DNA from 4 places in the Oceanobacillus sp. FSL K6-3682 genome. Region 2 is predicted to be linked to each of the others. Evidence: riboswitches for the same ligand, from Rfam matches in the RefSeq annotation. Region 2 holds a riboswitch; each other region holds the start of a gene.
The links. Region 2 has a riboswitch for thiamine pyrophosphate ahead of MHH51_RS12470 (ABC transporter ATP-binding protein). Riboswitches for the same ligand answer to the same signal wherever they lie in the genome.

Region 1 (7,287 bases), 1.6 Mb from region 2:
TCTCATTATTCACTCCGCCTCATAAATGCAATATATAAATTACTTTTGTTAATTATATGTTACATCGCTTTATTAATAAAATCAAATTATTATTTGGATAATAATTGTAGTAATCTTAACAAAGTTAGCATTTATCAGTCTTGGAAACAGGCACTTAATTAACTTATACTGTAGAGAAAATAACCACCATTGCTTTACTGCAAAAGAAAAAAAGCCATTTGAAGAGTTCCTTTTGCTCTTCAAATGGCTTTGCTTTTAATTAAACTCGCTTCTATTAATTCTAATCAACAATCTATTCCTTATTTAATCCATCATACGCTTCTTAAATGTAACAGCAGCTAATACTAAAGTTGCTGCAACCCAGGCTCCAATAATTGCAAAAGGCTTCCAAAGTTCATCAAAACCTGCCCCTGATTCACCCAAATTCGCAATTTCTTCCAGCTGAATTCCCGGTGTATACTCTAATACTTGTAAGAAGCTGAACTGATCGGCTAGCCCGATAAACATATTAGCCATTCCAAATATAAACATTACAGGAAGAATATAGACAGATGCTTCTAAAACACTTCTTGTGATTAATCCCATCCAAGTTCCTAAAGCGATAAAGAAAATCAGAGATAGAAGAATTCCAGCAATTAACCAGCCTCTTCCGTCAAATGAAAAACCCATGATAAACATACTAACAGCAGTTACAATAACCGTAATTACAATAGTAACAGCACTTTTCCCAGCTAAAATTTCTGTCAATGTTGCTGGAGAAAGCATCAGACCACGCAACGTATTTTTCTCCTTTTCTTCTGCTATTATCGCACATTGCAGAAAGGTACCAACCAAAGCAAGGGATAAAGTAATTACAAACAAGTACATCGCCAATGGCACTTCCCCTACCCGACTATATATGACAGCAAATACAAGTGGCATCAGTGCTGTTGATGAAACATACAAATTTCGATATAAATCTTTTAAGTCTTTTTGAAAAATAGCCATAAACCGTTTTACAGAAAATGTCATACTAACTCCCTCCCAGTCACTTCAACAAAGATATCTCCTAATGTCGGTTCTTTTGTATAAATACGCTCCACCATTTCCCGGGAAATATATTGTTGAATTTCCTCAGCACTTGATGCTTTCAAGGGAAGCTCTAATTCTCTTCCATTCTTTAATTCAATACCAATAATTTCTTCCCGATACTGTTTTTTCAGCTGTTTCGGCTCATCTAAAAGCTGGACGACCCCTTTATTTAAAAAGGCTACCTGGCTGCACAGATGATCTGCCTCCTCCATATCATGTGTTGTCAGAAAAATGGTCGTTCCCTGTCGATTCAGTTCCTTTAAACCATTATGGATATGCTTGGAGTTAGCAGGATCCAATGCAGATGTCGGTTCATCTAAAAATAATAGCTCAGGCTTATGCAAAAGCGTTCTTGCTAATAATACCCGCTGTGTCATTCCTTTAGACAGCTTGGCGACTTGTGTTTTTTTCTCAGAACCTAAGTTAACTGATTCAAGCGCCTCGTCAATTCGTTGTAAAGATGTACCATATAAATCTGCGTAAAGCTTTAAGTTATCATAAATGGTTAGTCTTGCGTATAAACCACTATTATCTGTTACCACACCAAAACGTTTTCGATATTCAGGTGCGTTTAACTTTGAAACTGGTACACCAAATACATTTGCTGTACCTGAACTCTGCCTCATTTGACCTGTTAAAATCTTTATTGTTGTTGTCTTTCCAGAACCACTTGGCCCCAGAAAACCAAATGTTTCTCCTTTTTTAACCTGGAAAGATACATCATGTAATGCCTGTTTATCACCAAAAATCTTCTCTAAAGATTTCACTTCTATCATATTCTCCACTCCAAAAACCTCCTGCGTCAGTTATTTGTTTGTGATCACAGAATATCGCTATTTAAGGAATAGTGCAGTATATCTTCAATGAATGGAGTATATTTCAAGCTGAATTGTGCTTATTCTACCCCCAATAATTCCTTCAGCTCGTTCAACTTTGATTTCGATAATGGAACCTGAGAGCTTTTTTTATCAATAAGAGACAAGCTGTAACTGTTCCTGGTCCATGTAATAACCTCTCTTATTTTTTGAAGATTCACAATATAGGAGCGATGGCAGCGAAAGAAGCCTTGATGAGATAAACGCTGTTCTAATTCTTTTAAGGTAAAACCTGTTGGAAATCCTTCTCCACGCGTATACAGATATGTTTGACCATTCTGGCTTTCAATATAGTCGATTTCCTGTGGGTCAAATAAAATAATTTTATCCTCTACTTTGGCAGAAATTTTATTTAACTGAAAAGTTTGCTGTACTTGAGCCTCTTCTTCCGCTGTTTCTATCCCATCTATTTCTAAAGACTTTACTCTGTCTTTCTCCTCCGTTTCAACTTCGATTTGATGCAGGCCCTGTTCATCTAAACGATAGACCGTATCTGCAATTGTAATGGCACTCTCCGTACTTGTTGTTAAAATCAATACCGCTTTTTGCTTTTCCTGCAAAATCTCGACAAATTGATGAAGTACACGTTTCGTTTCTAAGTCTACATTTACCTCAGGCTCTTCAAAAATAACAACTTCTGATTCCTGCATTAATATTCTGCCAAATTGGACCCGGCGTTTTTCAGATCGATTCAACTGATGCATTTTCCATCTTGCTTTTTCCTCCAGTTGAACCAGCTGTAGAACTTCTTTTATAGAAGCCTTGCTTTGATATAAGGACCCGATAAATGTCAAATATTCCTTTACCTGTAACCGTTCATAAATACCTTCTTCATACCAGCAAATTCCTAAAGAGGAAAAGTATTTCTGCTTATCCTCCTCCAGTGTTTTATGGTGTATCTGAATAAAACCCTTTCGTACACTTTCTTCTCCGGAAATCATTTGCAGTAAGACTGCACGCACATTAACAGTGGACTGAATTGCTTTGATTTCTCCAGATTTTATTTCTATATCTATCCTCGGAAATAATGTTTGATCTCCTTGACGATATTCAATTTCGTTCATTCTTAACATGCTTTATACCTCTCTATCCATAAAGAATTCATTCCATTCTATTTTGATAGCTTTTAAGCCTGATTATTATTTCATGACAAACAGTTAAATCTTTGATACAGTAGATTCAAAGAAAATAATGAAAAGCAACTACTAGGGGAGCCCAAAACTGCGGGCTGAGAGGGAAGCATGCTTACTTTCCGACTCTTACAAACCTGATCTGGCTAATACCAGCGTAGGGAAGTAGTCAATCAACTTATGATTACTCTCAGTATACCAAATCAGGCTTCTCTATAAAGCCTGATTTTTTATTTTTACAAAGTAGTTTACTTTTCATTCCAAAAAGAAAAGCGAAAAGCGCCTGTTTAAAAACGTAGAGATTGCGCTCCCGATCTTTGGGGGTGGTTCGACTTTAGTCGAACTTCCTTCACCCTTGAGATAAAGGAAACATGCCCCTTTAGGGGTATGCCGACGTTAGGCTTCAGCCTGCTTTTAGTCGACCTTCCTTTACTTTAAACCGATGTTGACTTTCACCCGCAGGGCATAAGCGCGACTATACTTCTGTCTGCGCCTGACGGCTTGCCAATCAGTAAGTCTTCTTTATCGTAGGGCGTGACGTGAAATCTCTAAAGTTTGGCGCATGGAGCTAGACATATAGAGGAGATGATTGGATTGAAAAACCGTACACGCTTATTAACGCTGATGGCTGTTTTTATAGCTATTGGAACAATTGGCTCTCAATTGCTCTGGTTTCCCGCAGGGGTTGCCAGAGCTTATCCAGTACAGCATGCCATTAATGTCATTGCTGCAATCATACTTGGACCGGGGCCGGCAGTCATTGTCGCATTAATGATCAGCCTGCTCAGAAACCTTTTAGGTCTGGGAACACTCGTTGCTTTCCCCGGAGCAATGATTGGAGCATTTGTCGCCGGGGTATTGTATAAGAAAACGCAAAAATATTTAATGGCGGCTTTTGGAGAAATAATTGGAACAGGGATTATTGGTTCATTCTTTGCTGTTCCTATTGCGAATCTCCTGATGGGAAGCTCAGTAGGAGCACTTGCATTTATCCCGCCGTTTATTGTCAGCAGCGTCTCTGGTGCTTTAATTGGCTGGCTGCTGGTCAGCCGTTTACCGGCACGGCAGTTTTCTTTAACAAAATAAATTATTTTACAATCCTAAGGAGGATTTTATGATGAGTCAGGTTCGTTGTGCATTAACAATTGCCGGCACAGACCCGAGCGGTGGTGCTGGTATTCAGGCGGATTTAAAAACATTTCAAGAGTTAAAAACCTATGGTATGTCTGTAATTACTTCTGTTGTGGCCCAAAATACAACAGGAGTCCGTTCTGTTGAGCATATGCCTCTTTCTATGATTGAGGATCAACTGGATGCAGTCATTGAGGACATGCCAATTCATGCAGTGAAAACAGGAATGATTGCAAGTAAGCCAATGATGGAATTAATCGCTCAAAAATTAAGAAAGATTGATGCGCCATATGTGATGGACCCTGTTATGGTTGCGACCAGCGGTGACGCTTTAATTAATGAAGAGGCCCGCAGCTTTTTGCGGCAGTATCTTCTTCCTTTAACGACGGTTGTTACACCAAATATTCCAGAAGCAGAATTTCTGACCGGCTTATCTATTGCGTCTACAGAAGATATGAAAAATGCTGCAGAATATCTCGTTCACGAGTATGATGTTGATGCTGCCTTAGTTAAAGGTGGACATCTAAAAGGACAGGCTGTTGATTTTCTTTATGACGGCAAACAGATGCATAGCTACGCTGCTGATCGTATTGATACAAAGAATACGCATGGAACCGGCTGTACCTATGCTGCTGCCATTGCTGCTTATTTAGGTAAAGGTTATCCACTTTCAGAGGCGGTAAAACACTCAAAAGCTTTTGTGACTGCAGCTATTTCCAAATCATTTGAGCTTGGAAAAGGGAATGGCCCGACGAACCACTGGGCAATCCGGGAAAATGCAGGAAGGGAGATTACACATGAATCCTGATATTATCCAGCAAGTCAGAAACAACACGCCTCTCATTCATCATTTAACCAATCAGGTTGTCATGAACTTTAGTGCTAACGGACTGCTTGCCTTTGGTGGCAGTCCTGTTATGGCAAAGGAATTAAGAGAAGCAGCAGATATGGCCAAAATTGCAGATGCACTTGTTTTAAATATTGGTACCATTTTAGAAAATGAAATTGAAGCAATGATTGCAGCAGGGAAAGCTGCCAATGAAAAGGGAATTCCTGTAGTTCTTGATCCTGTTGGCGCAGCTGCTACTTCTTTTCGGAAAGAAGTAATAGAAAGAATTTTACAAGATGTACGCCCAACAGTTATTAAAGGGAATGCAGGTGAAATTGCTTCCTTGGTTAATGCAGATATTCAAACACGGGGAGTGGATTCTATTGGGGAAGGAAATATAGATGATATTGCAGAAAAAGCCAGGAAACAATTTGATACTGCGATTGTAGTAACCGGAAAAACAGATGTTATCTATGCCGATCAGAAATTAATTTATAACCAGACTGGGCATCCGCTTCTCTCCAGTATTACCGGGGCGGGATGTTTATTAGGATCTGTTGTAGCAGCATGTCTGACTACTTCTTATCCAGTCGGGGAACAGCTCCGTACTGCACTCAGTTTCTACGGACTGGCCGCAGAGCATGCAGCAGAGCAGTCTCATGTGCAAGGACCGGGAACCTTTTTGCCAAGCTTTATGGATGCTTTATCCTTTACACCCAAGCAACTAAATGGAGGCACTGAAGATGGAATTTAATAGAGAACAATTAAGAAAATATTTTATTATGGGAAGCCAAAATTGTCACAGGGATCCTCACACTGTTTTAGAGGAAGCACTCACTGCAGGTATTACTTCATTTCAATTTCGGGAAAAAGGCACCGGCTCGTTAAATGGTGAGGAAAAGATTAAGCTGGGTAAAAGCTTGCGAGAGCAATGCCGAAAACATGATATTCCATTTTTTATTAATGATAATATTGAGCTGGCCGAGGAATTGGATGCAGACGGTATACATGTAGGGCAGGATGATATGCCTGTCAAGGAAGTCCGGGCTAAGTTCCCGGATAAAATCATTGGCCTGTCGATATCTACACCACAGGAGCTTGACCAAAGTCCGCTCGATTTAGTGGATTATATTGGCGTTGGACCAATTTTTGCAACTGCTACAAAAGAAGATGCAAAACAGGCTGTAGGCTTAGAATGGATTCATACTATCCGCTCGCAGTTTCCAGACATACCTGTTGTGGCAATAGGCGGTATCCAGACAGATAACGCAAGCTCTGTTATAGAAGCAGGTGCTGATGGCGTTTCTTTTATTACTGCTGTTACAGAAGCAGATAATATTAAAGAAGCTGTAGATAAGCTTTAGTCTAGCTAGAATTAATGAAAGAACTTCGTCAGACTAGTTATTCCGCCCAATCTGTTTGTTATGAAGCGCAAATAATGCAGATGCCTCATATGCTATTAGGGAACATTAGCCTAATAGAGGAGGAAAATTATGAATTATTTTCAACCACCGCATCCAAACGGCGAGGAAAACAAACAGAATAACCTGCCCGGAAAGATGCTGAATAATTATTTTCAGCCGGCCCCACAGCATAATTATTCCAATGGATTCTTTGCAGGGGGTCCAGAAGGTGAAACTGGCGGCCCAGGGGGCTATTATCAGGAACAGCAGCCTGCTGATAATATACCGTACCAACATCAACATGAACAGCAAAACTTTCCATCCCAGGAGCGAATTGGCAACTTCCCCCCTGGCTTTCCAGGTGGAGGCGGGAATGAATCGCCTTTTCCAGAGTTTAATACAGATCAATTTATAGATAATATTTTCCCTGGTCCCCCGAACAACGCCGGGGGCGGAAATGGAGGTGCTCCTCCAAATTGGCCGCCAGCTCCGTCTTTTCCAAACTTTCCAGGAAGCGGCGGCAGTGGAGGAGATCCTGGACAGCAATCAGGCCCTGCAGAAATGGGCGGTATGAACAGCCAGCCTCCAATGGGACCGCCGCCAAACTTTGTACCACAAAAACAACAGGTGCAGGCATTTGCTGTCGACCCTGGCGGGATCAGACATTGCATGTTCCGCTTCACTTATATTTGGCCAAATCGCGGCAACGGTTTTTGGGCCTTTCCGACATTCCTAGGCAGAAATTCTATTGCCGGATTCCGCTGGAATGGTTTTCGTTGGGTTTATTTTGGAATGGATTTAAATAGTATTGAATCCTTCCAATGTATGTAGCTATAAAAAGTAAATGA
Region 2 (7,287 bases):
ATTCTCTGATAATGTGGGCCCGGGCATAATAGTATTAATTGTTACTTCTTTGCCTTTGGTTAAAAAGGATAATGATTTAGATAAAGATAAAATCATTGATTTGGTCACAGCATACTGCGGCATATTTCCAGAAGGCATAACAGCTTCTTCGCTGGCAATAAAAATAATTCTGCCAAAATTTTTACTCTGCATTTTTTCTAAATAAAATCTAGACATATTATCAGCAACGAGGAAATTGGTATCGAAATATTTTTTCCAGACTTCATCAGTGATTTCTTCATAGTTCATCATTTCGTATACGCCTAAATTATTCACAAGAATATCTACATCAGGATGATTATTACAGATATTTTCTCTATCATCCTTGTTCAATAGATTACCAAAGGCATTTTGAGGATTAGTTTCTGGATGTTTTTGCTTTATGTCATGAACAACCAATTCTGCTTCCTCATTGCTTCTGCCGTTGACCAAAACATCCGCACCTTCTTTTGCAAGTTCATAAGCTATTGCCTTTCCTATTCCTTTCGTTGACCCGGTAATAAGTGCTTTTTTATTTTTTAATTTTAAATCCATATTATTAGTCTCCTTTATTAGCCACATGTAATACATTTAAGTAAAAAGTAATCGTGTTGCGTACAAAACTTTCTTTTGTATTTTTTTCAATTTCAACTAAACTAAAATAAATTTGAGGGTCAAAAACGTGCATCAATTGATGGGATAAATAGTTATTAGGCAAAGAAGAGTTTACCTCGTTTATTTCTTTTCCATTTTGTATGATTAGAGAAAAATTCTTTATGATCTTATCAATAACTGCATTTAATTCATTATAGTATTGTACATTAAATAATTGATGCATATAAAGAAAATGATTCTTAGTAAAATCAAAAAAGTCACTATCAAATCCATACGTGATTATTTTTTTGATTTTATCACTTGTAAGTTCTTCTTTTTTATCGATAAGTTCCACTTTGGCATTAAATTCTTTTAATTTAGGTATCAAAATATTAAAAAGTAATTCCTCCTTTGATTTAAAATGCAAATATAACGTACCCTTTGCAATATTAGATTCTTTCGCTATGTCATTCATCGTTACGTTATCAAAACCTTTTAGTCTAAATAGTTTCTCTGCATTATTTAGAATGGTAGTATTTCTATCATGAAATATTTTATCCATTCTTTGTGACATGAATAAAACCTCCTTTATTTGACCCATAGTCAATTTTGACCTGTGGTCATTTTAATATATTTTTACCTATTAGGCAAGAAATTTCAATATTATGTATGAAAAAATGTCTAATATAAGATGCAGGGGAAAACACACCAGGAGAAATCAAGAAGCCTTATTTATTCTGAAAAAGAAAATAGGTAATGGCTTATACCGAGAATTTATTAAATAAAAGAAAAACTATTGAGCAATCGAGAAGAAGCTTTTCTTATTCATTTATAGTAAACTAATAAAAAGGAGGCGTTTTAATGAGTACAATGATTTTTGTTAACTTTCCAGTCAAGAATGTAGCAGATGCCACTAATTTTTACGAAAAAATTGGATTTACAAAGAACGATGACTTTTCTGATGTTCATGCAAGCTGTATGGTCTGGGACGAAAATTTTTATATCATGTTGTTAGAACATTCTTTTTATCAACAGTTCCTCAAAAATAAGAAGATTGCCGATACACAAAAAGAAAATGCTGCTTTAATTTGTTTCGGCATGGAAAGCGCTGAAGCAGTCAAAGAATTTGGACAATTAGCAAAAGAAAATGGCGGCGATGCTTATCGTGTTGATATGGGGGTGCCGGAAGAGCAAATGTATGGCTTGGAGGTATCTGATATTGATGGGAATATGTTAGAACCGATGTGGATGAAACAATAGGGTAATAAATGAATAGAAGAAATGTGGAGAGATAATGATCTCGTCCTATTAATAAGTACCAATAATGACAGGAACCAGCCTGACGCTAATATTGTAGTGTCAGGCATGGTTTGCATTTTTAAATGATATATGCTTAAATAAGCCTTAAGTATTTTACTTCTTTCTTATAGCATGCTGTAGTGTATTCGTTTCAAGAATAAAAACCATAATACACCCTGATTATAAAGGATACCGCTGAAAATAACGCTATGAATGCATCATGCTATTTAATCAGCACTTACAGGTAAACTATTAATTCTAAATTTCATATTTCTATAATCGCTAGGGGAGCAATTTTATTGCTGAGAAAGGAAACTTGACCCTTGGAACCTGATTTAGTTAACACTAACGTAGGGAAGTGAGGTTTACTTAAGTAGGTAATAATCTAGTTATGTACTCATTTCCCATTCATCAATATTTGTTGAGTGGGTTTTTTAATGCTCTTACAGTAGATTCAAATAGTAAGAGATACAATTTAATAAGAATGTAGGGGGACCAGTGTTGCTGGTTGAGATAGTATCCATAAGATAAAGACCCTTAGAACCTGATCTGGTTGAGACCAGCGTAGGGAACATGCAAAGTAATTTCTATCATATGGAAATGTGTGTACCCTGGGCTTCGTGTCCGGGGTATTTTTGTTTGAAGGGAGGCGTGCATATTCAATCTATTAACAAGTGTTATTAAGAAATAAACTTATACTTTTTATCAGAAAGAGGGTGAAAACGAAGGATGAGAGAACAAAATAATAAATTAGCACTTCAGTTTAAAAATGTCGATTTCCATTATAAAAATGATGCAGGGGAGATTCCCATTTTAAAAAACATGAATCTTTCTGTTGCAGATGGTGAATTTGTAAGTATTATCGGTGCAAGCGGCTCAGGAAAATCAACCATATTTCGTCTTATTGTCGGGCTGGAAGAACTGACCGGTGGATCTATCTATTTAAATGAAAAACAAGTAACCGACCGTTCAGGAAAAGTTGGGTATATGCCTCAACAGGATTTATTAATGCCTTGGCGTACAGTTCAGCAAAATGCAGTTCTTCCGTTAGAACTGCACAAAGAAAGTCGTCTCGATAGAAGAGCTGTCGATAGCTTGCTGGAGGCGTTTGGTTTAAAAGGATACGAGAATAAATATCCGCATGAACTATCCGGTGGGATGCGCCAGCGTGTTTCCTTTTTAAGAGCTACTTTATCCGGTTCTAATGTGCTATTGCTGGACGAACCTTTTTCAGCTTTGGATGCGATGAACAGGTTATTTATGCAGGAATGGCTATTAGAACAATGGAAAGAGCAGCAATCTACTATTTTATTTATAACACATGATATTACAGAAGCATTATTTTTGTCTGACCGCATTTTTGTCATTACTGATACACCTTTTACAACATTTAAAGAGATCGAAGTGCCTTTGGAACGTCCAAGACGGCAACAGGATTTAGGAAATAAAGAAGTGACGGAGCTAAAAAATAATCTGCTGGATCAATTTCGGATGAGGGTGTAATCAATGAAAAATTATCTTTATTCTATTATTTTAATCACAATATTTTTATTTATATGGGAAGCAGGAGCGAGGTTTGTTAATACACCATTTATTTTACCGGCGCCGACTGAAATTGCGATAAAGCTATGGGAATTGAAAGCGGAGCTTCTGCTGCATCATCTTCCTGTTACACTGGCTGTTATTGCAATTGGCCTCGGTATTTCATTAGTACTTGGAATTATCCTAGCAATCAGTATGAATATATCAAAAACATTAGAGCAAGCCATTTATCCTATTTTAATTACATCACAAACCATTCCTATTATTGCACTGGCACCTATTTTTGTACTTTGGTTCGGATATTCCATCTGGAGCAAAGTCATCGTTACAATTATCATTACCTTTTTTCCTATTACCGTCAGTACATTCGATGGTTTTCGATCAACAAGTAAAGAACTGAAAGAGTTATTTCAAACACTTGGCGCATCTAAAAGACAGCTTTTTTTCAAGCTGGAGGTTCCATCTGCACTGCCTTCTTTCTTTTCAGGGTTAAAAGTAGCCGTCCCCATGAGTGTGATTGGCGCTGCAATTGGAGAGTGGCTCGGTGCACAGGCTGGCCTAGGTTATTTTAGCCGGCGGATGATGACACAATTTAATGGAGCAGGGGTCTTTGCACCTATAGTCGTTCTCTCTTTAATTGGAATTATATTATTTATTACAGTTGTTTTGCTAGAAAAATATATATTGAAATGGAGAAGATCTTAGTATGAATAAATTAACAGCAATAGTTAGTATTCTGATAGGCTTTACAATTCTAAGCGCTTGTGGAAATGAAGAATCAAATGCAGAGGATAATAAAAAAGTAAACGGGACAAATACTGTTTCTATTATGCTTGATTGGTATCCGAATGCCGTACATAGTTATCTATACGTAGCAGAAGAGAAGGGTTATTTTGAGGAAGAAGGGATTGAAGTTGATATTCAATTCCCGGCAAATCCAACAGACCCTCTGACACTTGCGGCTTCAGGCAAGGTGACAATGGGGTTATATTACCAGCCCGATGTGATTGCAGCAAGAGCAAATGAAGATATTCCTGTTAAGTCTGTGGCTGCTGTCGTTCGTGAGCCGTTAAACCGGATTGTTTCCCGTTCCAATGATCCGATAGAATCGCCGAAAGAATTAGAAGGGAGGCAGGTAGGTTACCCTGGAATTCCTGTAAATGAGGCAATTGTTAAAACAATGGTCGAGCATGACGGCGGAGATTATGAAAAAGTAGATATGATAAATGTAGAATTTGAATTAGGTTCTTCACTTATTTCTGAGCAGGTCGATGCAGTGAGTGGCATGTATGTGAATCATGAAGTGCCAGTCTTACGCAGTGAAGGGCATGCAATTGATTTTATTGATCCAGTAGATTACGGGGTGCCTGATTTTTACGAAATTGTCGCTGTGACAAGTGATGAAACATGGGATGCCGAGCGAGAAAATATTGAAGCGTTTTGGCGCGCTGCGCGTAAGGGATACGATTTCATGGTTGAAAATGAGGAAGAAGCACTGCAAATCCTGCTGGATTATCAGGATGAAGTAAACTTTCCCCTGGAAAAAGAAATTGAAACAGAGAGCTTAACTATTTTATTACCAAAAATGGATTCAGAGCAGGGTTTTGGTACACAGGAAAGAGCTTCATGGGAAAAAACAGCGAATTGGTTAAAAGAATACGGCGTGATTAAAGAAATTCCAAATATCGATGATATATTTGTCAATATTGAATAATAATTTCTATAAAGCTGCTTATTTATTGTTCAAAGTATTGTTGGAAATCAGCCAAGTGCGTTTCAAGCAAGGGTTTCTCATGGTATACCGTATTTTTGGCACACCCGAATAGGTGGAAAACAGGCAGAAGTGGTATTAGAATATAAACATAGATTTTTATCTAAATCATAGGAGGCTGTGCATAATGATTAAAGTCGTTAACACATTACGAGTAAAAAAAGGAAAGGTAAATGAGGTCGCAGCATTATTCCAAAAAGCTAAGGCAGTACACACATTTGATGGATTTGTATTTATGGAAGTCTTGATAAAAGAAAATACAGCAGAGTATGATGAGCTGCAGGTTTGCACAACGTGGGATGATCACGCTTCTTTTGAGGTTTGGAGAGAAAGCAGAGAAACAAGAAAAGCTCATGAATCACAGAATAAAGAAGAAAAAGAAGATAGTCCAATCCTTGGAACGGAATTATCAATATTTGAAGTCTTTGTACAGCACCATCCAGCATAGTATCCTTTTATCTAAGTTTTGTTACACTATGATTATTCACAAAATGCCGTCTTCAACTGTGAAGAAGACGGCATTTTTATGAATAGATTTATGCATATTTCCCCAATAATTCATACAATAATCAATTAGTGAACGAATCAAACTGCTTATTAAAATAAATAATATTGCAATTAGGTATTGACAACTAATGTGATAATGATTATCATTATCATTACAGAAAGGGGTTTCTCTATCAAATTATTCTGTGGATTAATCAGATCACTCATTGTGTTACCCCCCAACCAACATATAGAGACTTGATAGAGATTCCTTCTCTTTTGTTATAGGTCATAAGAAATCCTGTAATTATACAAAACTGATTTCTTATTATATATGCGAAAAATAAAGAATAGAGGAAAGAAAAATCTTATTTGTCCGGGTTAACGGGAAGATTTTTCTTTCCTTTCTTTTTTGATTTGATAAAAAATACAGTAGATTTAGGCTGTGATACAAACCTTTGAAGCAGTAAAATCTACGAAGAATTTTATAAAAAAATCGTTAATCAGAGATATAAAAGGGGGATGACAAGTAGTTATCAAACTTACTATTACGGAAAATAATTAACGCAATGAAGAAATATTTCATTTTTTTCATTTTCTTTACAATTAAATTAAAAATGTTCAGATAGATAGAATTTGCGTTTACAAGTTAAAAAGAAGGGTAGATAGTAGTTATTACATAGAAAGGGAGTTGTTATTATCAAGTATATTTCTTTAATCATTTTTTCTTTGGTTGGATTCGTACTCTTTGCAGGGACAGCAGCTGCTGAGAAGAATTATGAAGTAAAATCAGGAGATAATGTATACCGTATTGCCCAAAACTATCAAGTAGATGTAAATGCTGTCATTGCAGCAAATCCATCCATATCGGATCCTGCCTATATTGAAGCTGGACAAACAATAAAAATACCAGATGAAACTGGAGCTTCTTTTACTGTTACAGCCTATACAGCTGGACCTGAATCTACCGGAAAAGAACCTGGCGACCCTGCCTATGGTATAACGGCGTCTGGTGAAGAGGTAGAAGAAGGTAAAACAATTGCATGTCCGCAATCTCTTCCTTTTGGAACAAAAATACATATCTCAGATCTGAATGAAACTTACGTGTGTGAAGATCGGGGAAGCGCAATTACAAATGGCCATTTGGATATTTACATGGAAGATTTAGATGATGCACTTGAATTTGGAGTACAAGAACTTCAAGCTAAAGTGTGGACATATTAACTCTGAAAACTAGATTACAGATTTATAATGTTATTCATAACTTTACCACAAAAAAGCAGCCTGTTACCTCAAAACATTGGTATCAGGCTGCTTCATTTCTAACATCCTATAATAGAAGAAATAGAAAGTAAAATAAATAAATGTGATCAATTAAATTATAGAGTTTTATAAGCTGCGAGTTGAATAACGTGCCCCAGTCCATTGTGTGATTTACCTTCAAAACGTTCCACTTCACCATAATAAAAATGCTTGATTTTCCAGTCTGTAAAAATATCAAGTACTTCATATGGCGAGTATAAGCGACTGGAGTCTTTTCCGCCATCAGTCCGGTAAGGAAGCTGACGATCAGAGCG
Region 3 (7,287 bases), 1.9 Mb from region 2:
AAGCCGTAAAAAGCATGTGCAGCTTCTTCCGGAGAAATTTCATCAGTAATGTCTCCAGCCTCTTGCGCCTTTTCTATTTTTTCTTTAAATACAGCTCTTGCCTGCTCCTCACTATTACGCAGCAACCCTAAAATGCTGTTCTCAAATCCTTTTGGAGGATAAGAAGAGAAACGATTATAAAATTCAATGCTGCTGTCATGATTTGCCAGATCCTTTACATGTGCTTGAAAGGAGAGATGGAATTTTTCTGCTGTTGTTTGCCCATCATTTTCAAAGGTTGACTTTACAAAGTGCACATAGTCGGCAGCAATCTTTGTCGTCACATCCATAAATAATTCTTCTTTACTGCTGTAGTGTGCATAGAGCGAGGATTTCTGCAGTCCGACCCGGTCAGCAATCTTTGTCATGGAAGTACCGTTATAACCGAGCGTTGCAAACAGCTCCATTCCTTCCATTAGAATTTTTTCTTTTGTGTGCATGGTGTGATTCTCCTTTGACAAAATAGTTATACTAGGGTAGAATTTTCTTAGAAACGAACGGTCGGTAGGTTCCGTTGATTCATATTATAGAGTATGCTTAGCGGCATGTCATCTAAAAAGATAAATATAAAGCTTTCGGTTACCAGTATAGCTTTATTTCGCCAGTAAAAAAGTCGGAGGAAAGATAATATGGAAGGACAAGCGTTATTTAAAAATCGTACATTTGTGCTGTTGTTCGTTGCTGGCATCTTTGGCGTAGTCAGCTTCAGTATGTTCTTGACGACAACAACATGGTTTGTTATCAGCGAGAGCGGATCTGCAAGTTCTTTAGGGCTTGTATTAATTGCTGCGACGGTTCCGAGAATTGCGATGATGATTTTCGGCGGAGTGGTGGCAGACCGTTATAAGAAGACCACGATTATGTTTTTAGCAAATTTTGTGCAAGCAGTTCTTCTGCTTATTTTATATATCCTCATTAAAAATGATGGATTATCTCTTAGCCTGCTTCTAGTGATTGCAGCCGGTTTTGGGATGCTGGATGCTTTCTTCGGTCCAGCAAGTTCCTCGATGATTCCTAAAATTGTTGAGAAAAGCCAGCTTCAGCGTGCCAATGCCTTATTCCAGGGAGTGGACCAGGTTTCCTTTGTAGCAGGTCCAATTATTGCAGGAATACTGATGGAATCTGTTGGAGTCAGCGGAAGTTATTTTGTGGCAATGATTTTAGCGCTGCTTTCTGCGGTAATTATTTATCCGCGTTTTATTAATGAAGGCCCTGTTGCACTGCAGGAAAAACAAAAACCGATAAAGGAAATCAAAGAAGGTCTGGCATATATTCGTAATTCACGCTTTTTGCTGACAGGCTTAGCGGTTTTAATTACACTGAACTTCTTTGTATTCGGAACCCTGCATATTGCGATTCCCTTCTTAGTGGAGAGCTATGGAGGAACACCGCTTAATCTAAGCTACATGGAAGCCAGTCTGGGTATAGGTCTGGTTGCCGGGACAGGGGTACTCAGTACCGTGCTGATAAAAAGGAAAGGCAGAACTTCCCTGTTCGGCTTATTGGGGGCGTTAATATCGTACGTTATTTTTGCACTTGTCCCTAATTTAACAATGCTTACGGTTGTTGTATTCTTTATTGGATTTTCTATGTCGTTTGTATTTATTCCGTTCTTTACAGCTGCTCAGAAGCAGACAGAAGACTATATTATGGGAAGAGTCATGAGTATTATTTTTCTGGCTATGAATGGATTCGATCCAATTTCATATGCTCTTGTTTCTGGATTGTCAGCTGCTGATATTTCTATTCAAGTTATCCTGCTAAGCTTTGCGGCGATAGGCTTGATTATTACAACAGTGCTATTTAGAAAAGCAAAAACCTATCAAAGTTTGTAAAACTGCAGCTAAAAAAACCTCTTATGCGATGTTTTGTCACATAAGAGGTTTTTTTATACGGTCATTTCTAATTGATTTCTGCGCCACTTACCAATAAATAGAATGGAAATAGTAAGGATATTGAGGAAGATAAGCTGTCCATATTTCATTGAAGCGAAAAGCTGCTGTACAAATGCCTCTTCTAACAGCATCTTTCCAGCTGTCCAAGCAAGTAAGCCTGCACCGATATAAATAATAATTGGGAAGCGCTGGATTAATTTTAGAATGAGTTCACTGGCTGTTAAAATAATCGGGATACTTAAAATGATTCCGGCAATTACCAGCAGCAAATCGCTGTCTGCAATGGCAGCGATGGCCAGTACATTATCCAGACTCATGATGACATCTGCAAAAATAATAATTGTTATCGCCTCACGCAAAGAATTCCCGCTCTTCATCTGACTTTGATCCTGCTTATCAACCAGTAATTTATATGCTACATACAATAGGAGAAATCCGCCAATTAGTTGAATAAAAGGCAGCTGTAGCAAGTAAATCATGATAAAAACAAAGAGGATACGAAGCGCAATCGCTCCAAAAGTTCCCCAGCGGATAGCGCGTGTTTGAAGATGTTCCGGAAGATTTCGGCTCGCCATCGCAATGACAATAGCATTATCCCCGCTTAATAAAATATTGATAAGGAGAATTTGTCCGACTGTCTGTATAAACTCCAACATATCTCTCCTTTCCTGTCTGCTCGATATTTTAGTATATGAGCTTGTACGAGGAATCAGAACAGGAGAGAAAAAAATAAAGAACGGCAAATGAAAACCCTTTTATTTTTTTATCCAAAGGAAATAAAAGGGTTGTTAACTGTTTTATATGTACGTACATGCCAGGAGGCCTTCCTGCTCTTTTTTGTCAAAAGAAAACTTGTTAAGAAAAAATTAAAATAAATGCTATATTCAATTGAATAGAGGCTGTTGGCCTTGAATCATTTGAAAATATGTAAATAAGCTTAAAAAATATTATCAAGTTTTTATGAGAAACTAGCTATCACTGCGAAGGCGCGCGTAAATGCCGTTTCGTCTGTTTAAATCCAGCTTTAAGCCTGCATATGGATCAGCATGAAGATTCTCTTTGATCCATTTTCTTAATGCAGTAATAATTTGCTTGGTCATCCATTCCTGTTTTCCGGACGGCGTTATGATTTCTGCTGAAAAACCAGTGTAATCATCATAAAACAACTCTACCTGGACGTCATCTGCATTCATATTCTGTTCTTCAGCAATGTACATACATATAGCAAGCACAATATCCTCTTCAGGAATAATAAGTTTTTGCATACCTCAAATTCCTCCTGCATATGGTTGGAAGGCTTATTTAATATCCGCCTTTAGCGATGGTGCCCATTCTATTCTATCTTACTACAAATTCCCTATTTGCATGAAGCAGGAAGTAGTTATAGGGCATAATCTTTCTCTTGACTCTTCTAATCAGGATAATTTTATTGTTAACCTTTATGGGAAAAAGAGCAATGGAGAGAGCGCGAAGCCTCAGAAGAGCTTAGTCATTACTTCGTTTAACTAACATTTCTAAACAGGAAGTATATCAATAGTATATCACTGTCTTATTTGATTTAATAATGAGAGAGGTGTAAATCTATTCTAACTAAAGAAAAGCAGCTGTCCTTAATCCGTAACAGCTGCTTCTATAATCGAAAAGGATGCTTGATGGCAATCAACTTGTGCTAATCTTCCATATGGGATAGGTGTTTTTGGTTCAGTATGTCCAAAAGAAACACCATAAAGAACAGGAAGGTCAACCAGCCCGTTTTCTGCTAGAACAGATAAGATAATTTCCTTATATGCTTCATAATGTACCTCCCCATAAGGTTTTGCAAAAATCATTCCATTTGCCTGGTGGAGTATTCCTTGAGCTGCATAGTTTCTAAGCCATCTTTTTATTAACTCGGGCTCTGTCTGCTCCTCGGATGTTTCAAAGAAGAGAATGCTATTCTTCCATGCTCCCTGCTGTGGCCAGATTTCTGTTCCTTTGGCAAATTCAAGTACTTCGATACAGCCTCCGATAAGGTTTCCTTTTGCGATACCGCTTCCCTGCAGGAGTTCATAACCCCGATCAGGATATCTTGTTCTTGCAATGGATTTATTGGAAATATCCCATTCCAGGAATTCACTTGTCCATTTCTCCGGTGCAGAGATATTGCCGACTGCTTCCACTTTAAAAAGCATGTTTTGAATGGCATTCACTGTGTAATCATCCATTGCAACATTTTCTGCAAAGTCTGTCATAATTGCCGGACCGTAGAAGGAAGATAATCCTGCATGGAAGCAGAATAAATGGACAATCGTCGTGTCAGAGAAACCCATAAAAATCTTTGGGTTTTTACGGATAATATCAAAATCAATATAAGGAAGCAGGCGGATACTATCATCTCCGCCAATATTAGAAATAATCCCTTTGATTTCAGGATCCTGAAAAGCGGTCATTAAATCCTCAGCCCGTGCCTCGGGGTGTTCAGCTATGTAAGCTTGTCCTTTTAAGCTGTTGGGCATTGGCACAACTTCAAGTCCAAAGACGGATTCTAAGCGTTCCACGCCCTGTTCATAGCGCCAACGCAGTGATGGTTCACCAGCTCCTCCCCAGGAAAGGCTGACAGTTGCTACTTTATCACCAGGCGATAATTTTTTTGACTGAATAAGCATAAATGAGGCTCCTTTCTGTGAATGGTATATACTATGTATTCGTTACTTATTTGAGAAATCCTTTTTCTGTTTTTTATAATAAGATCCAGTTTTCTTCTTTCTTCGCATTAATATGGCTGCATATATTAATAAAGCGGTAACGATGATAACACAGCTGTAAATAATAAAACTAGATCCTATAAAATCACTGAATTTGGTTCCTGATATGTACGCTTTATAAGGCTGGCCTTCAGGATAACGGATATTTATTAAATCATGATTTTGAGGAAAAATACGAGAGGATACTTGTTTGGAAATAAAAGTTTCTTCTTCTATATCTTCCGCGTAAAAGGATAAATGCAAATAGTATGAATTTGTGCTATGGAGGCCGGCATTATAATCACGCTCTTTATTGAAAATAAAAGCCTCGGTTTCTATTTTATTGCCACTATAGGATTGAACAACACTTATAACAGCTTTTCCCATAAAAACATATGACATTAAAAATAAGAGAGAAAAGATTCCCAATAGCAAAAAGACAAACAGGTACAGAATAATCTTTGATAAAATCCTGCTTTACGCCTGTAAACCCTTATGGTAATCTAAAGCTGACAAGTAAATACGCAATGATCCACTAGGGGTGCTTATAAAGCTGAGAGAGGCATGTATATACTGCCTTAACCCTTACCAACCTGATCTAGTTTGTACTAGCGGAGGGAAGTGGGCGGGATATGCCTATAGGCAAATGAAATAAAACTTTCTGCCATCTTCCTTCCTGGGGAGATGGCTTTTTTGCGTGCTTTAAAGGAGGTTTATTTTAATGGATAAAATAGTTCAGGATGTATGGAACCGGGAGAAAGAGCTGGTAGAGCTACTCAGCGATTTGATTCGCTTCAGGACACCGGCGCCGCCTGCAAGAAATACAGCGGATATCCAGGCTTATATTGCAAAGTATTTGAAGAAAATGGGTTTTGAAACAGAACAATGGGATGTTTATCCGGGAGATCCAAATGTCGTCGGCCGTCTACAAGGAACTTCTTCTGATGCATATAATAGTTTGATTCTTAATGCACATGTCGATGTCGCTTCTATTGAAGAGGATGAAAAATGGAAGCATGCGCCATTTCAACCGACAGTAGAAGACCGTACATTATACGGACGTGGCGCAGCGGATATGAAAGGTGGACTGGCAGCTTGTTTATTTGCTATGAGAATTTTGCATGACCATCAGATTGAGCTGGGAGGAGATGTCATTCTTCAATCAGTCATTGGTGAAGAAGTTGGCGAAGCAGGAACGAAGCAATGTGGTGAGCGTGGTTATACAGCAGATTATGCCATTGTTGCAGACACTAGTCATTGTGAAATTCATGGACAGGGCGGTGTTATTACGGGCTGGGTTATAGTGAAAAGCCCAACCACGCATCATGATGGTACACGTAGACAACTTATTCATGCAGGAGGCGGAATGAAGGGAGCGAGTGCGATTGAAAAGATGAACAAGCTGATTACTGCCCTGCAGGAGCTGGAGCGCCATTGGGCAGTGACTAAATCTTATCCAGGTTTCCCATCGGGCACGAATACGATTAACCCTGCAGTTATTGAGGGAGGTAGACATGCCGCATTTATCGCAGATGAATGCCGCCTGTGGATTACCGTTCACTATTATCCGGATGAGACAGCTGAACAGGTCGCAGAAGAAATTGAGCTGCATTTACGAAAAACAGCGGAAGCAGACGTCTGGATGAGAGACAATCCGCCGGAATTTGAGTGGGGGGGCGAATCGATGATTGTTGACCGGGGTGAAATTTTCCCATCATTCTCAGTAGATGAGGAGCATGCAGCCTTTGCTCTTTTACAGGAGAGTCATCAGGAAGCATTCGGTGAGAAAGCTTCCAGTCGTATGTCTGAAACAGTAACAGATGGGGGATGGCTTGCAGCCTATGGTATTCCTACTGTCTGCTATGGCCCAGGAGAATTAAAGCACGCTCATGCAGTCGATGAACAGATAGATATAGATGAGCTATTAGACTATACAGCGTCATTACTGCGGTTTATTTTGAAATGGTGTAATACAAAAAAACAGAAATAGCGTTGTTCATAAAAAATATATAAAAGGAGCTTTTATAACATGAAATTTTCAGAGCGTATTCGCAAGAAAGCAGACCCGGTTTGGGAGAAAAGTCATCAGCATCCATTTGTACAAGGGATTGGTAATGGAACACTCGATATAGAGGCATTTAAATTTTATATGTGTCAGGATTACAAGTATTTGATAGAGTACTCCAAAGTAATTGCGTTGGGAACGGTGCTTGCAAAAGATTTAGATACGATGTCCGGGTTTGCTAAATCATTGGACGAAACGTTAAATTTTGAAATGGATCTTCATCGTCAGTATGCTGAACATCTTGGTATTTCAAGGGATGAACTGGAATCTACTGTTCCAGGTCCTGTAACTCTTGCTTACAGCAGTAACATGCTTGCAGAAGCGCAGAAGGGCTCTTTAGCAGCTTTGATTGCAGCAATTCTGCCGTGTGCCTGGAGTTATCACGAAATTGGTCTGGAGCTGGCGAAGAAGCCGGGTGCGCTGGAGCATGAGCAGTACGGAGAATGGGTGAAAATGTACAGCTCGGATGAATTTGGTTCCATCGGTAAGTGGCTGATTGAAAAATTGGATGAACTTGCTGAAGGCTGTACGAAAACAGAACTGAATGATTTAGAAGCTATTTTTC
Region 4 (7,287 bases), 2.1 Mb from region 2:
GGGCCGTTGTAAGCAATATGAAAAACCTCTAATGGATCCTGCTCATAATCATTTAACACTGCACCGGTGTTGGCATCCAATTTGACCGGATTTGCTATTTGTTCAATGATATTAAATCGGGAACGGTTTGTTTTACATCTGGGGCATTGGTAAGGCTGGTTCATATATAACACCTCAATTTTTAACCATTTTGCTCGAAGCTTAGCCTTATTTTCTCTGATTTACGCTAATTTATACGGGAATTTTAAATGGAGTCTGTGCTTTGCAGGTTTAATTTAGACTGATTCTTTATCTTCCATACAAAAGTTTAGTTAATAATTTGTTGACAAATAGAAATATAAAGCCTATAATTATATTTAATTCAATATAAATTAATTAAATAAGATTGAATTAAATGCAATTAAGGAAAAATTATCTTTAAAACGAATTATTGCTTTAATTTGGTCCATGTTTTCTGAGAATCTTCGGCAAAGCTTATAAAACCTTATGATTAAACCCGGTACCTTTGTATGCTGATTTATTTAGCAAAATAAATTGTATTTGGTATAAAAATTAATGAATGAGGGATAAAAAGAATGATGTCAGATATCGGAGGACAGGGCTTGCGTTGAAAGAGGTGCAGCAAATGGGATTTTTAGATAAATTATTTGGAAAATCAAATGAATCGAAGGAGATGGAAAGTATGTCAAATACAAAAGTAGCAGTTATTTTTTACAGTATGGGTGGTACCAACTACCAAATGGCAAAATGGGCAGCAGAAGCGGCTGAAGCTAAAGGTGCTGAAGTAAGAGTATTAAAAGTACAGGAATTAGCTCCAGAATCAGTTATTGAAGGAAATCCGGTATGGAAAGCTACAGTGGAAGCAACAAAAGATGTTCCGGTTGCAGCTTCAGAAGATCTTGAGTGGGCAGATGCAATTATTTTCAGCACACCAACACGTTTCGGAAACATGCCTTCGCAAATGAAACAGTTTTTAGATATCCAAGGCGGGCTTTGGGCAAGCGGAAAAACCGTTAACAAAGTGGTCAGTGCGATGTCTTCTGCACAGAACCCGCATGGCGGTCAGGAAGCAACTATTCTGTCACTATATACCAGCATGATGCACTGGGGAGCAATCATCGTTCCTCCAGGTTACTCTGATGAATCTGTATTTGCAGCTGGTGGAAATCCATATGGAACTAGTGTTACTGTCGATCAGGATGGAAAAATGGTTGAAGATGTACAAGCTGCTGTGAAACATCAGGCAGAGCGCACAGTTACAGCTGCTGAATGGGTTAAAAAAGGAAATCAGTAATTAATGACATTAAAAAAGATGGTACCTCTTTCTATTTGGGGTATTGTCTTTTTTATTAGTATCAACATAGCTTGGTGAGTGTCGGTAATTACTTACATAAAAAATGAATCCTTTCTTGGTGCTTTATCGTAAATATAGATGCAGCAATAAGAGAGGAAGAGCAGAAGATGGGAATTTTATTAGCAACTTTAATAAGTATGATTTTATACGTGATTGTAGCAGTTGTAGTAGCTTTTGCTTCATCGGTACAAACAGGGCGGGCGCTGAAATTTGCTTTTGGATTATTTGTTTTTGGTTTTATTGTTTTAGCCGTCATTAACTATTTTATGATGCCGGCAATTACTATTCCGAATATGCTATTGATTAATTTAATTACTGCTATTGTCCTTGCACCGGCTTTGACGGCAATATTAAAGCCGAATAATTTTATGGAGAAAAAGCTGTTTATACCATTGTTCAGCATTTTTGGATTAGGACTGTTATTATTTATCGCTGTAATCATTACCGGTTTTACAGTATTGGACAATGCACATAATACGATCACAGTAAATGAAGAGTCCGAGGCAAAGCCGTTATCTAAGGATGAAACACCGATTACAGTGGCCCCTGAATTTGCACGTAACAAGATTCAAAAGGCAATGAGTGTTGTGCCAAACGCCCAATTCTATGACTTAGGCAAGCTACAGGTACAGCAGGTGGGAGATGAAATTGTTTACGTTGCTCCTGTTGAATTCGCCGACTTTTGGAAGTTTGTCCGTGGAAAAGAAACAGCTGGGTACTTTACGATTTCTGCAACAGATGTAAACGCACAGCCAACGTTTGAAGAGGAGCCTATGGAATATACAAATTCCAGCTATTTTCATAAATATGTGCAGCGTGTAATTTATAATAAGTTTCCGCAATATATACAAGGTGGAGAAGCACAAATAGAAGTGGATGATGATGGAAAGCCATGGTATGTTCAAACCATTTATAAGCCGATGAATATTACAAATAAACCAAACCTGGATAAGCTTCAGGTTGTGGTGATTGATCCGGTCACTGGTGAAATGAATGCTTATCAAACAGACGAGGCTCCAGACTTTATTGAAGGATCTGTAAGCTCAGAAATGGCTACGTTAACGAATGATTATTATGGGAAATATGTTCATGGCTGGTTAAACAGCGTCTTTGGCAAGAGAGATGTGAAGCTGCCTAACCAATCTGGCACGGAATCTGGGGTTACACCAATGTTTGATGAGAATGGAGATATGTTTTATTTTACCGATATGACCTCCCCGAAGGAAAATATCGATTCTGCATTAGGCTATACATTAGTTAATGCACGAACCGGAGAGCTGACCTATTATGGCGGTAAGAAGAACAACGGTATTATGGACAGTGAAGGAGCAAAGCAAATCGTTAATAAGGAATTCCCGGAGAAGAAATGGGAAGGGTATATGCCTGTTCTATACAATGTTGACGGAAATCCAACCTGGGTTGTCAATGTACTGGATCCGAATGGATTGCATAAGCAGTATGCCTACATTAAAGCGAATGATTCAGACTTTGTCGTGTTTGGCGATACCGCAAATGCTGCTTTGGATGCCTATCGAATGGCTCTGTTACAGGATCCTGGAAACACGGGAGCTACTGGTGATACTGTCACTGAGACTGTTCAAGGAACCGTCAGTCGTGTAGTTGTGAACTCGACAGAGCAGGGGCAGATTATCCAATTTTTACTTGAAAACGATACAACGATCTATACTGTAAATGCCAGCAAGGCTCCATTAGCAATCTTTCTGGAACAGGGAGATAATATCGAGGCAGAAGCACAGCTGATGGATAATGGTACTGCAACCATTGAAGTGATGGAGATTGATGGTTTAACAGAATAGCAGCTAGATATACGCGTACCAATCCCTTATTGTTAAAAACGGCAATAGGGGATTTTTTTGATTTGTTGAAAGATGACTTTTCCATGTAGTTTAAGTATTAAGATTAGAATAATAAGAAATATTTTTTTTAGAATATCAAAATGGTTGTTGACTCTTGCCTTAGGTAGGAGTCTATTGTTTATTTATGAGGAGGTGAGTTTCATATGCTGACGGTTAAGCAAGTAGCTGATTTAACCGGAATAACGATCAAAACACTTTATCATTATCATAAGATTGGACTGTTAGAGCCGAGGGAAATCACAGAAGCTGGATATCGTTTATATGGGAAAAAGGAATTAGAAAAATTACAGCATATTTTGTTTTATCGTGAATTAGATTTTTCATTAGAGTCTATTCAGAAAATATTGTATGAGAAAAAAAGCCGTTACGATATGTTAATGGAACAAAAGAGACTGATAGAAGACAAGAGAGAACGAATGAATCTGATATTAAATACTCTTAACGAAACTATATATTTTGAGGAGCGTGGAGAAGTGATGGATAATCAAAATATGTTTAAAGGGTTAAATCAAGAACAATGGCAGGAACAGTTAAAAGAGCAAAATGAATATCTGCAGGAAACTTATCAATACGAAATCCCTGTAGATAATATTGAAGCGGAGGAATTAAATGAATCAGCCAGAGAATCGAAAGCGTTTATGGATAAAATGGCTTTTGCTTTAAAAAAGGGATGGACAGTAAATGATGAAAGGGTCAAACAGCTTATCTCTGAGCATATTAAGTATATCAATGACAACATTATGAAGGTAGACTCACAAGGGTTTGTTGAATCAACATGGTTTTTTATTACTGATGAATTTCACAAAAATATGTTAGAGAATCAACAAACAGGATTAACTTATTATTTGTATGCTGCTTCTGTTAACTATGCAAAGCAAGGCTAGACAAATTATTCATAAGCAGAAAAAAGAGAGACTGTAAAAATAACTTTGAAAATAAAAAATTATATGTTATCCTTTAATTGTAATTCGAAAATTAAATAGTCAACACTAGGGGAGCCTTTGGCTGAGACGAATATTCGGACCCTTTGAACCTGATCTGGTTAGCACTAGCGTAGGGAAGTGGCAGGAACATGACGATATATAATTCGATCGCTGAATTTTTATATAATCAGGGCCACTTATCCAATGGATGAGTGGCCTTTTTCGTTTCTTCCGCTGATTCTCGGGAAATGAAAGAAAGGAGCAATGGCATGGGCAAACAATTACATCTTATCAGTGATGGAAATTTTACTAAACAGCATTTGCAAATAATTAAGCGGATTCATAGAGATATTGATTTTCTGCATATCCGGGAGAAAAAGAAGACAGCAAAGGAAATCATGGAAATAATTGAAGCATTAGAAAGCATCGAATTTCCATTAGCGAAAGTAATTGTAAATGACCGGGCTGATATCGCTGTGATGAAACAGTGTGCAGGTGTCCAGTTGGCATATCACAGTCCTTCCATGCCGCTTGTGAAAAAGTGCTTCTCTGCGCTCTTAACAGGGAAGTCTGTTCATTCCTTACTGGAAGCAGAACAGGCTCAACGGGAAGGGGCAGATTATGTGCTGTATGGTCATCTCTATCCCAGCAGGTCCAAGCCTGGCCAGCAGCCGAGAGGATTAGCTGACCTTCGGGAAATCACCAATGTATTATCTGTTCCGGTCTACGCTATTGGCGGGATTACTCCGGAACGAACGAAAGAAGTAATGAAGGCAGGGGCAGCCGGGGCAGCGATAATGTCTGGTATTTGGAAGGCGGATAATCCGGTGCAAACTGTTGAGGCTTACCGGGAAGTGTTGGATACTTGGGAAGGTGGGTGAAGGTGAAAAAACAGTTTGATCAAATTATTGTAGGCGGTGGGGTAATTGGCTGTTCTATTGCTTATCAGCTGGCTAAAAGAGGCTATCGGGTGCTGATAGTAGAAAGGGATCAAATCGGATGTGAGGCATCAAGTGCTGCAGCTGGAATGTTAGGAGCTCAAGGAGAATTTGCAGAGAAGAGTCCTCTTTTCCAATTTGCACAAGAGAGCAGAGCATTATTTAAAGATTTATCCGAAGAGCTGTATGAAAAATCAGGGATTGATATTCAGTATATTCATAAGGGGATTATGAAGCTTGCTTTTCATCAGCATCAGTACAACAAGCTGAAAACAATCGCTGCATTTCAGAGAGAAGAGGATAATCCTGCTTATTTGCTGTCCGTAGAAGAAGCAAGGAAGATGGAACCAGGCTTAACAGAGAATCTTCATGCTGTTCTTTATCTGCCCAATGATGGTCAGGTTTCTGCCCGTCATCTTACGGAGGCATTCACCCTGGCTGCCTATCATCATGGTGCAGCTTTGCGTGAACAGGAAAAAGTAATTGAGCTGTTGATAGAAAATAGAGCAGTTCATGGAGTCCGGACAACAAAGGGAGCTTATTATGCTGATCAAATCGTTATTGCAACAGGTGCCTTTGGAGATGAACTGCTGCCTGAAGATTATGGCACAATTCCGGTGAAGGGGGAATGTCTGCTGCTGGAATTAGAAGAGAATTTATTTCAAACTACGCTTTGGATGGATGGCTGTTATCTCGTTCCAAAGCAAGGGGAAAAAGTGATTGTTGGAGCATCTTCCATCCCCGATAAAACAGATAAGCATGTTCATGCTGCGAGCGTTCACAAGCTATTGTCACGAGCACAGAAAATGGTTCCGCGGCTGGGAGAAGCGAGGATAAGCAGTTTTTGGGCGGGAGTCAGACCTGCCACAGCTGATGAACTTCCATACTTGGGAGAGGTTCCAGATGTTGCTGGTTTATATACGGCAAAGGGACATTACCGGAATGGCATACTGCTATCGCCAATTACGGGAATCTATATGGCAGACTTAATAGAGAATAAACCGATTAATCCATTTTATTACGATAGCTTTAGCTTGAATCGTCAAGGCAATAAACTGGAAAAGGCAGGTGAGTCACAATGAAAATAACAGTGAACGGCAATGGATTAGAAATTCAGGAAGAGGTAAAGCACATCAAAGGTCTAATTGATTTTCTGGAATTGGAAGATAAACCTTTGATCATTGAGCATAATCAGCAGATATTGCAAAAGGAAGAGCATGAAAAAGCTGTACTGGAAAATGGAGATAAGGTTGAGATCGTTCATTTTGTTGGAGGGGGTTAAGAAATGCTTAAAGTTGGAAACTATCAATTTAAATCTCGTTTATTTTTAGGAACAGGAAAATATCCTGATTTCGATATTCAAAAGCAGGCGGTAGATAAATCAGGGACAGAGGTACTCACCTTTTCTGTAAGAAGGATGAATATTTACGATCCCTCACTGCCAAATTTTTTAGAAAAAATTGATGTGGATCGATATACGTTTTTACCAAATACGGCAGGTGCGAAGGACGCAAAAGAGGCCGTGCGCATTGCTAAATTAGCTGCTGCTTCGGGACGATGTGATATGGTAAAAGTGGAAATTATTGGATGTGATAAAACATTGCTCCCAGATCCTGTTGAGACATTAAAAGCTACAGAAGAGCTGGTGGCAGAAGGCTTTACCGTACTTCCATATACATCAGATGATGTTGTGCTGGCCAAAAAACTGGAGGAAGCAGGTGCGCATGCAGTGATGCCCGGAGCTTCACCAATTGGAAGTGGTCAAGGGATTATCAATCCTTTAAATCTCTCTTTTATTATCGAGCAGTCATCAGTACCTGTTATTGTTGACGCGGGTATCGGATCGCCGGCTGATACAGCTTATGCCATGGAACTGGGAGCAGATGGCGTTTTATTGAATACAGCAGTTTCTGGAGCGGATAATCCTGTGAAAATGGCTGAAGCGATGAAATACGCAGTGGAGGCAGGACGGCTGGGATATGAAGCAGGAAGAATTCCAAAGAAAGACTATGCTGTAGCCAGCAGCCCTGAGGAAGGGATCAGCGTTGGAAACTAATCGTTATCACCGCCAAATATTATTTGCTCCAATTGGTGAAGCCGGTCAGGAAAAACTGATCCGGAGTCATGTGCTGATTGTCGGTGCAGGCGCACTGGGATCAAGCAGTGCAGAAGCGTTGACACGTGCCGGTGTTGGT

Region 1: it holds a riboswitch for thiamine pyrophosphate, as region 2 does, so the genes downstream of both, thiW (energy coupling factor transporter S component ThiW) here and MHH51_RS12470 (ABC transporter ATP-binding protein) in region 2, are expected to answer to the same signal.
Region 3: it holds a riboswitch for thiamine pyrophosphate, as region 2 does, so the genes downstream of both, MHH51_RS21165 (acetylornithine deacetylase) here and MHH51_RS12470 (ABC transporter ATP-binding protein) in region 2, are expected to answer to the same signal.
Region 4: it holds a riboswitch for thiamine pyrophosphate, as region 2 does, so the genes downstream of both, MHH51_RS02375 (thiamine phosphate synthase) here and MHH51_RS12470 (ABC transporter ATP-binding protein) in region 2, are expected to answer to the same signal.

The regions. Positions count from the first base shown of each region.
Region 1 covers NZ_CP150263.1:889,031-896,317, reverse strand. Annotated here, with positions in the region: gene MHH51_RS04565 (helix-turn-helix transcriptional regulator) at 1-6, opposite strand, end outside; gene MHH51_RS04560 (ABC transporter permease) at 304-1,011, opposite strand; gene MHH51_RS04555 (ABC transporter ATP-binding protein) at 1,008-1,856, opposite strand; gene MHH51_RS04550 (LytTR family transcriptional regulator DNA-binding domain-containing protein) at 1,967-3,019, opposite strand; TPP riboswitch at 3,144-3,257, shown strand; gene thiW (energy coupling factor transporter S component ThiW) at 3,671-4,162, shown strand; gene thiD (bifunctional hydroxymethylpyrimidine kinase/phosphomethylpyrimidine kinase) at 4,194-5,015, shown strand; gene thiM (hydroxyethylthiazole kinase) at 5,005-5,790, shown strand; gene thiE (thiamine phosphate synthase) at 5,780-6,400, shown strand; gene MHH51_RS04525 (hypothetical protein) at 6,530-7,270, shown strand.
Region 2 covers NZ_CP150263.1:2,495,283-2,502,569, reverse strand. Annotated here, with positions in the region: gene MHH51_RS12485 (SDR family oxidoreductase) at 1-573, opposite strand, end outside; gene MHH51_RS12480 (TetR/AcrR family transcriptional regulator) at 578-1,186, opposite strand; gene MHH51_RS12475 (glyoxalase) at 1,474-1,872, shown strand; TPP riboswitch at 2,186-2,285, shown strand; TPP riboswitch at 2,390-2,499, shown strand; gene MHH51_RS12470 (ABC transporter ATP-binding protein) at 2,641-3,414, shown strand; gene MHH51_RS12465 (ABC transporter permease) at 3,418-4,158, shown strand; gene MHH51_RS12460 (ABC transporter substrate-binding protein) at 4,160-5,167, shown strand; gene MHH51_RS12455 (antibiotic biosynthesis monooxygenase) at 5,352-5,672, shown strand; gene MHH51_RS12450 (LysM peptidoglycan-binding domain-containing protein) at 6,440-6,934, shown strand; gene MHH51_RS12445 (class I SAM-dependent methyltransferase) at 7,090-7,287, opposite strand, start outside.
Region 3 covers NZ_CP150263.1:4,362,461-4,369,747, reverse strand. Annotated here, with positions in the region: gene MHH51_RS21190 (TetR/AcrR family transcriptional regulator) at 1-479, opposite strand, end outside; gene MHH51_RS21185 (MFS transporter) at 669-1,874, shown strand; gene MHH51_RS21180 (TerC family protein) at 1,928-2,590, opposite strand; gene MHH51_RS21175 (DUF2653 family protein) at 2,903-3,199, opposite strand; gene MHH51_RS21170 (S66 peptidase family protein) at 3,545-4,579, opposite strand; TPP riboswitch at 5,185-5,294, shown strand; gene MHH51_RS21165 (acetylornithine deacetylase) at 5,379-6,647, shown strand; gene tenA (thiaminase II) at 6,687-7,287, shown strand, end outside.
Region 4 covers NZ_CP150263.1:437,687-444,973, forward strand. Annotated here, with positions in the region: gene MHH51_RS02355 (DNA alkylation repair protein) at 1-164, opposite strand, end outside; gene wrbA (NAD(P)H:quinone oxidoreductase type IV) at 683-1,294, shown strand; gene MHH51_RS02365 (DNA-binding protein) at 1,462-3,171, shown strand; gene MHH51_RS02370 (MerR family transcriptional regulator) at 3,375-4,115, shown strand; TPP riboswitch at 4,213-4,308, shown strand; gene MHH51_RS02375 (thiamine phosphate synthase) at 4,424-5,035, shown strand; gene thiO (glycine oxidase ThiO) at 5,038-6,174, shown strand; gene thiS (sulfur carrier protein ThiS) at 6,171-6,374, shown strand; gene MHH51_RS02390 (thiazole synthase) at 6,378-7,148, shown strand; gene MHH51_RS02395 (ThiF family adenylyltransferase) at 7,138-7,287, shown strand, end outside.